Linked DNA regions of Butyricimonas faecihominis. The main gene of each other region encodes a partner of the protein of the gene in region 2 in a complex. Links are inferred from orthologs where the notes say so. Each region holds a gene or a part of one and is shown on either strand. Other genes may lie near its edges.

The links. The genes of interacting proteins can lie anywhere in the genome.
Region 1: the proteins of secY (region 2) and secA are in contact, whole or in part, in a crystal structure (PDB 3DIN), measured with the Thermotoga maritima proteins. The link is inferred for Butyricimonas faecihominis from one-to-one orthologs. Residues at the interface, in WP_004081795.1 of Thermotoga maritima: Glu108, Gly109, Glu110, Glu111, Ala236, Glu237, Arg238, Arg239, Ile240, Thr241, Ile242, Gln243, Tyr244, Ala245, Arg246, Arg247, Val248, Thr249, Gly250, Arg251, Arg252, Val253, Tyr254, Gly256, Ala257, Ser258, Thr259, Tyr260, Leu261, Pro262; in WP_004082002.1 of Thermotoga maritima: Glu261, Ala262, Arg263, Lys300, Ala301, Arg302, Thr303, Ile304, Ile305, Leu323, Tyr324, Asp325, Pro326, Val329, Ser330, Tyr333, Ile336, Lys340, Phe345, Val349, Glu363, Phe364, Tyr374, Ser375, Gly376, Gly377, Glu393, Ile395, Thr482, Ser483.

The regions. Positions count from the first base shown.
Region 1 is NZ_AP028155.1:559,902-565,493, reverse strand. Bases 1,005-4,875 are described here. They hold secA (preprotein translocase subunit SecA), read right to left. Parts: upstream 4,496-4,875; coding sequence 1,205-4,495; downstream 1,005-1,204. Other genes in these bases: R8806_RS02370 (hypothetical protein), read right to left, coding at 4,593-4,875; lgt (prolipoprotein diacylglyceryl transferase), read right to left, coding at 1,005-1,116. In the rest of the region: R8806_RS02385 (nucleoside deaminase), read right to left, coding at 1-262; more of lgt, read right to left, coding at 277-1,004; more of R8806_RS02370, read right to left, coding at 4,876-4,919; upp (uracil phosphoribosyltransferase), read right to left, coding at 5,062-5,592. UniProt on the Escherichia coli protein: Required for protein export, interacts with the SecYEG preprotein conducting channel.
Region 2 is NZ_AP028155.1:3,940,829-3,943,784, reverse strand. It holds secY (preprotein translocase subunit SecY), read right to left. Parts: upstream 2,173-2,956; coding sequence 829-2,172; downstream 1-828. Other genes in the region: rpsE (30S ribosomal protein S5), read right to left, coding at 2,943-2,956; rpmD (50S ribosomal protein L30), read right to left, coding at 2,748-2,930; rplO (50S ribosomal protein L15), read right to left, coding at 2,274-2,720; map (type I methionyl aminopeptidase), read right to left, coding at 34-804; infA (translation initiation factor IF-1), read right to left, coding at 1-23. UniProt on the Escherichia coli protein: The central subunit of the protein translocation channel SecYEG. Consists of two halves formed by TMs 1-5 and 6-10.

The sequences.
Region 1 (5,592 bases), 3.4 Mb from region 2 along the record:
AACACATGGGACACGGTTCACAACTGGAATAAATCTCACAACCTTTCAACTGGAAAGAATCAAGTTGCCTACAAGCCCTACGAATAGCATTCACTTCCGCGTGAGCCGTGGGATCATTATCCGGCACAACCGTATTCCCGGAGGTTGCGATAATCTTACCATCCCGTACAACTACCGCCCCGAACGGTCCTCCTGTCCCATTCTCCACGTTCTCCACGGCAATACGAATTGCCTCCTTCATAAACTCCGGATTATATGCCATTTTAATTTTAGATTTTAGTTTTTAACTTTTATCTTTTTCCCGCTTCTCCAAATCATGTAAATCCCGATCAATACAAAAGGAATACTCAACCATTGTCCCATATTCAAGGTCATGGCATTTTCAAATTCTTCCTGGTTCTCTTTCACAAACTCGATCACAAAACGAGCGGTAAAGATCAGTACCAAAAACATTCCAAAAAGAAAGCCCTGACGATCTTTCGCTTTCGTCTTCCAATACAAATGCATTAAAACAGCAAAACTGATCAGATAACAAATCGCCTCATACAACTGTGCCGGATGACGGGGTGTCGACGGATCAGGCATTCCGGAATGTACAAATCGGAATCCCCAAGGCAGATCAGTCGGTAAACCGACAATCTCCGAATTCATCAGATTTCCCATACGGATAAAAAATCCTGCCAACGCAATTGGAATTACAGCACGATCCAAAATCCAGAATATTGATTTCCTACTTACCTTCTTGGAATAGTACCACAACCCGGCAATAATACCGATTGCAGCCCCGTGACTAGCCAACCCTTGATATCCGGTAAAACGGAATTCCGGTTGGAATCGAACCGGTAGAATAATTTCAAACGGATGAGCGCTATAATATGCCCAATCATAAAAGAAACAATGTCCCAACCGGGCCCCGATCACCGTGGCAACCGCCACGTATATCCACAACTTATCCAACCACTGCTGGCTCAACCCTTCCGACTTGAACATCTTCTCCTCTACCTTATACCCGCACACGAAAGCCAAGGCGAATAATAACCCGTAATAACGAATCGAGAAACCACCTAAACTAATTAATTCGGGACTAACATCCCAATTGATAAATAATGAAACCATAATTATTTTGTGATTTAGTGATTATGATTAAGAGATTCAATGATTGCATAATCACGGAATCATCAAATCTCTTAATCACCGAATCAGTCTATTCTTCCCCCTTCCCGTGGCAATTCTTGTATTTCTTACCACTTCCGCAAGGACACGGATCATTACGTCCTACCTTGGGACCCACTTTCACGGGCTCGGTTTTACGGGGAGCTTGATTGGTCTGAGCGGCAGGAGCATCACTACGTCCCGTACGCATCTTGCTTAAATCGGTTCGTTTCTCTTCAGCCTGTTTCACTTCTTCAGGAGCCTCAAAAGGAATTTGTCCCTTCATCAAAGTAGACACGACATTCTTGTTGATTTTGTCCACCATACTCTTGAACAAGTTGAATGACTCGAACTTATAGATCAATAACGGGTCTTTCTGCTCGTAAGTTGCATTCTGCACGGATTGTTTCAAATCATCCATTTCACGCAAATGCTCTTTCCATGCGTCATCGATATGAGCCAACATGATAGACTTCTCGTAAGCACGGATCAACTCCTCACCTTCAGATTTATACGTCTTCTCAAGATTAGCCACGACATTGTAAGCCCGTTTCCCATCGGTAAACGGCACTACTATATTCTTGAACATTTCTCCTCTCTGCTCGAAAACATTCTTGATCACCGGGAACGCCTGTTTAGCGATAGTCTCCGTCTTACGACTGAATGTATCCCGAACCTCCTTGTACAGTCTCTCAGTCAAATTGTTGGCAGAAGTCTTCTGGAAATCCTCTTCTTTTATATCAAAGTCAACGGCAAAATATTTCAACACATCCATACGGAAGCTTTCCAAATCATTAGCATCCTTGTGTTCTTCCACCAATGTCTCGCAAACATCATACATATTGTTGGCAATATCCACTCCGATTCTCTCTCCCAACAAAGCGTGACGTCTCTTCTTGTAGATCACCTCACGTTGAGAGTTCATCACATCGTCATATTCCAACAAACGCTTACGAATACCGAAGTTATTTTCCTCCACCTTACGTTGTGCACGCTCGATAGATTTGGTAATCATGGAATGCTGAATCACGTCACCTTCCTCGTGTCCCAAACGGTCCATCACCCGAATGATTCTCTCGGAACTGAACAAACGCATCAAATCATCTTCCAATGACACGAAGAACTGAGAAGAACCCGGGTCTCCCTGACGTCCGGCACGACCTCTCAACTGACGGTCTACACGACGTGAATCGTGACGTTCCGTACCGATAATGGCCAAACCTCCCGCTGCACGTACCTCCGGACTTAACTTGATGTCGGTACCACGACCGGCCATATTGGTTGCAATCGTAACTACCTGTGATTTACCGGCCTCTGCAACAATATCTGCCTCCCGTTGATGCAACTTCGCATTCAATACGTTATGCTTGATACCCCGCAATTTCAACATACGGCTCAACAACTCGGAAACCTCGACGGAAGTCGTACCCACCAACACCGGGCGGCCTTCTCCAACCAATCGGGTAATCTCCTCGATCACCGCATTATATTTTTCACGTTTCGTCTTGTACACGTAGTCATTAGCATCCTTTCGAATCACCGGTTTGTTGGTCGGGATAACCACAACATCCAATTTGTAAATATCCCAGAACTCACCCGCTTCCGTCTCTGCCGTACCGGTCATACCGGCTAACTTATGGTACATACGGAAATAATTCTGTAAGGTGATCGTGGCAAATGTCTGCGTGGCAGCCTCTACTTTCACGTTTTCCTTCGCCTCGATAGCTTGGTGCAAACCGTCTGAATAACGGCGTCCTTCCATGATACGTCCCGTCTGCTCGTCCACGATCTTCACCTTGTTGTCAATCACCACGTATTCAACATCCAATTCGAACAACGTGTATGCTTTCAACAACTGGTTCACCGTGTGTACACGCTCAGATTTGGCGGCATAACTTTGCACCATCTGGTCTTTTTTCTCCAGCTTCTCTTCCTCAGTCAGGTTCATCTTATCGATCTCTGCCAATTCAGAACCCACATCCGGCAAGATAAAGAAGTTCGGATCTTCACCCGCGGCCGTAATCGTATCATGCCCTTTATCCGTCAAATCGATAGAGTTCTGTTTCTCATCGATCACGAAATAAAGTTCATCCGTAATCTCCGGCATACGACGGTTATTCTCCTGCATATAAACATTCTCGGTTTTCACCAAGGTTGCCTTGTTTCCTTGTTCACTCAAGAACTTGATCAATGGCTTATATTTGGGTAATCCCTTATATGCTCTCAACAACAATATAGCCCCCTGTTCCTCTTGTTTCCGATCACCGCTAGCCAACAACGTTTTAGCTTCCGTGAAAATCCGGGCAACCAACTCACGCTGCATACGCACCAACTTCTCCACACGAGGTTTGTACTCGTCAAACATCTGAATGTCCCCCTTCGGAACCGGACCGGAAATAATCAACGGGGTACGGGCATCATCGATCAACACGGAGTCGACCTCATCGACAATCGCATAATGATGCTTGCGTTGTACCAAGTCTTCCGGGTGAATAGCCATGTTATCTCTCAAATAATCGAAACCAAATTCATTATTTGTTCCGAAAGTAATATCTGCCTGGTAAGCTTTCCGTCTCTCCGGAGAGTTCGGCTCTGTCTTATCAATACAGTCAACAGACAACCCGTGGAACATATAAAGAGGTCCCATCCACTCGGAGTCACGTTTTGCCAGGTAATCATTGACCGTAACCACGTGTACCCCGCGACCAGTCAAGGCATTCAAGAATACAGGCAAGGTAGCTACCAACGTTTTACCTTCACCGGTAGCCATCTCGGCAATCTTACCTTGGTGTAACACGGAACCACCTATCAACTGCACGTCATAGTGAACCATATCCCAGGTAACCTCGTTACCTCCGGCCAACCAAGAGTTGAAGTAAACGGCATCCTCACCGTCAATTTCCACGAAATCTTTCGTTACGGCCAAATCACGATCAAAATCGTTAGCCTTCACGACGATCTCTTTATTTTCTTTGAAACGTCTTGCCGTATCTTTCATCACGGCAAACGCCAAAGGTAATATTTCGTTTAGAACATCCTCTAACTTCGTGTTAATCTGTTCTTCCAGCTTATCAATCCGGTTATAAATTTCCTCTCTTTCCTCGATCGAAGGTTTCTCATTCTCTACTCTTGCTTTCAAAGAAGCAATTTCATCCTCTTCTTCCTTCACGTGAGCGTGAATCTTTGCTTTCAGATCAGCTGAAATCTGTCTCAACTCATCATGGCTCACGCCTTTGATCTTTTCCCACTCTGCATTTACTTTTGACGCGATCGGCAATAATTCTTTCAAGTCACGATCAGACTTGTTACCAAAAAGACTTTTTAATATATCGTTAAATCCCATAGTTTATAATTGAAAATTGAAAATTGAAAATTGAAAATGACCAAGCACAAATCTCCTTTAGTCATTCAATCGTAAATCTAAAATCATAAATCCGAAATCATTCCATTTTCCCGGGAGCCCGGATGGGATTTGCTGCAATTTCCGGGACTTTCCAACCCGGTAGTACAACAGACGAATAAGTAGTATAAACTTTTACAGCATCCACGGTTTCCGCGTGACTCTGATTGTAGAAATCGCCATAATCGAAATCCTCCGTGGATCTTTTCTCAGTAGAAATCGTGATTACCTTTTCGGTAGAAGAAACCAACAAACGATAGCAATCTGTCCTAACGGATACATTCCCCCCACGCACATTTATCGGCAGGGTTGCCACGCATCCAGCAACAACATACAAAGCTGCTATCAAATATTTATTCATTTCCATACCGCCAAAGATAATGCTTTTCTCCTAACTTTCAGTTTTTATCTTTTAGTTTTTATCTTTTTAGATTCCATGATTCCCTCCTACCATCCAATACTCTTTGTAATCACGAAATCATTTAATCGCCAATCACAAAATCTTACTCTTACAGCTTTTCCCCGAAAGCCAAATCTCCGGCATCACCAATTCCCGGATCGATATAGCAACTCTCTGTCAGATGCTCATCCAATGCTCCCGTCCAGATCGTTACCGGCTCATCTTTCAAAGCCTCTGTAAGTTTTTCTATACCTTGACGACTGGAAACAATAGCCGCAATATGCGTGTGTGCGGGCCTTCCTCCCTGTTTCAATAACTCGTGATAAGCCACCACGATAGAACCTCCCGTGGCTAACATCGGATCTACCAGCAATAACTGTTTTCCTTCCAAACTTGGCGTGTAAATAGAATCGAAACGAATTTCAAAATCAATATGATTTTCTTTATATTTTCTTCTTGCCGAAATAAAAGCACTCCCGGAACGATCGAAATAGTTCAAAAAACCTTGATGAAAAGGTAATCCTGCACGCAACACGGATGCCACCACCACCTCTTCGTCTGCCAATCTGACATCAGCCACGTTAATCGGTGTCTGTACTTGTCGCGTTGAATAACGAAACGTCTTACTGATCTCGTAAGC
Region 2 (2,956 bases):
TCTATCGAAGGCTGTTTCGCCATAATTCAATTTTTACAATTTCCTGTCTTCTATATATTCAAATGTCGACAAAATATCAGCTTCTCCTTTCCGAATAGCCAACGTATGCTCGAAATGTGCGGCTGGCAGATGATCTCTTGTCTTTATCGTCCACCCGTCTGCCATCTGGAAAACGTTACGGGCGCCCAAGTTAATCATGGGTTCAATAGCGATCACCATTCCGATCTTCAATTTACATCCCTGCCCTCTCCGTCCGTAATTCGGCACTTGAGGTTCTTCATGCAAGTTCTTTCCCACGCCATGACCGACCAGCTCTCTGACAACAGAGAATCCGTTCGCTTCGGCATACGACTGCACGGCATAACCAATATCTCCTATCCTCATTCCCGCAACAGCCTGCTCTATCCCTTTGTACAAGCTATCTTTTGTCACTTGTAAAAGCTTTTTCACTTCATCACTAATCTCCCCGACAGCAAAAGTATAGGCGCTATCCCCATAAAAACCATTCTTCACAACCCCGCAATCAACGGATACGACATCACCTTCCTCTAAACGACGAGAGGACGGAATCCCATGAACCACTTCGTCATTCACTGAAATACAAAGCGTGTTCGGGAACCCTCCATACCCGAGAAATCCGGGAATGCCACCATTCGAACGAATAAAATCCTCAGCGATCTTATCCAACTCTAAAGTCGAAATACCCGGGCAAATGTGTTTGGACACTTCACCCAAAGTCCTTCCTACTAATTGGTTGCTTTCCCGCAATAACTCAATCTCCTCCTGTGTCTTTAAAAAAATCATGCCGCAAAAGTACAATTTATTTTCTTAATATGCAGCAGGTCCTCCAGGATTTTTACCTTTAATACGTCCCGATTTCATCAACCCGTCATAGTGACGCATCAACAAGTGTGATTCGATTTGTTGTAATGTATCCAACACTACACCAACCAAAATCAACAAAGACGTACCTCCGTAGAACTGAGCAAACTGGTGGTTAACACCCGAGATCTGGGCGAAAGCCGGAAGAATTGCTACAATTCCCAAGAATATAGATCCAGGAAGTGTGATTCTAGACATAATGGTATCGAGGAACTCCATCGTTTTTCTTCCCGGTTTTACACCCGGAATAAATCCACCGTTCTTCTTCATATCCTCAGACATTTGCATCGGATTCACCGTGATAGCCGTGTAGAAATAAGTAAACGCGACAATCATGATAAAGAACGTGAAGTTATACCAGAATCCAGTGAAGTTTGAAAATGCTGCAGCAAAACCGGATAATGATTCCGAATTTGCATAGTTAATCAAAGAAATAGGCAATAACATGATAGCCTGAGCGAAGATGATAGGCATAACCCCGGCCGCGTTGATCTTCAACGGAATGTATTGACGAACGCCACCGTATTGTTTGTTACCCACGATTCTCTTGGCATACTGTACAGGCACTTTACGTGTTCCCTGTACAAGCAGGATTGATCCGCAGAATACCAAGAATAATATAATCAACTCGATCAAGAACGCTACCAAACCTCCTCCTTGTTGAGAAACTCTGGAAGTTAACTCTGCAATGAAAGCGAATGGTAAACGAGCGATGATACCGATCATGATGATGATGGACACACCGTTACCAATTCCCTTATCAGTAATTCTCTCTCCCAACCACAGGACAAACATTGAACCTGCAGCCATGATCACGATGGACGGGAGCTGGAATTGCCAAAAACCAGTAGATACAAAAGCCTCTGCCGGTACCTGAGCTTTCAAGTTTGTAAGATACGCCGAACCTTGTAATACCAGGATAACTAATGTGAGGTACCGCGTAATCTGGTTAATCTTACGTCTACCGCTCTCGCCTTCCTTCTGTAAGCGCTGGAAATAAGGAACCGCAATTCCCAATAACTGCACAACGATGGACGCGGAGATGTAGGGCATAATACCTAACGCAAATACCGACGCGTTCGAGAATGCACCTCCTGAGAACATATCCAACAAGCCTAACACTCCGCTGGATGTCTGATCTTTCAGAGCCTGCAAACCATGAGGGTCGATACCCGGCAGTACGATCTCTGTTCCTAACCTGTAAACGAGAATAAGCCCAAGCGTAGTAAGAATCCTAGTCTTGAGCTCTTCTATTTTCCAAATGTTCTTTAATGTATCAAATAACTTCATAAGTTCTTTCTTTTAAGGCATTGATTTGGGATTTTGTTAAAGTTGCTTCAAAAATAGTAATTCTATTTTAAAAACAACTTTAAACTCCCAAATTTTTAATCTTACAATTTAACCACTGTTCCGCCAACAGCCTCGATAGCGGCTACCGCTTTAGTGGAGAAAGCATCAGCTTTCACCTCAAGCTTAGCAGTTAACGCTCCGTCACCTAATACCTTAAGAAGATCGTTCTTAGACATTAACCCGGCTTGAATCAATACATCCCGGTCGATCACGGTAAGATTATCTCTTTCAGCCAGAGCCTGAAGCATCCCTACATTGATAGCTTTATATTCTACTCTGTTTATATTTTTAAAGCCAAATTTCGGTACACGTCTCTGCAAAGGCATCTGTCCACCTTCAAAACCAATCTTAGATTTATAACCTGATCTTGATTTGGCTCCTTTGTGCCCTCTTGTAGAAGTACCTCCTTTTCCGGAACCTTGACCACGACCAATTCTCTTTTCTCTGTGAGTTGATCCGGCAGCCGGTTTTAAGCTACTTAAATCCATTGTATACTCTTTAAATAGGTTTAACAATTACTTTACTTCCTCCACGCGCACGAGATGTTGCACTTTAGCAACCATTCCCATGATTTGCGGTGAAGTTTCGTGTTCAACACTGCTGTTCACTTTCCCGAGGCCCAGTGCGTTCAAAGTAGCAACTTGACGTTTATCACTACCAATTCTACTTCTTACCAATGTAATTTTAATCTTTGCCATCGTTATTCCAGTTTATCCGTTAAACA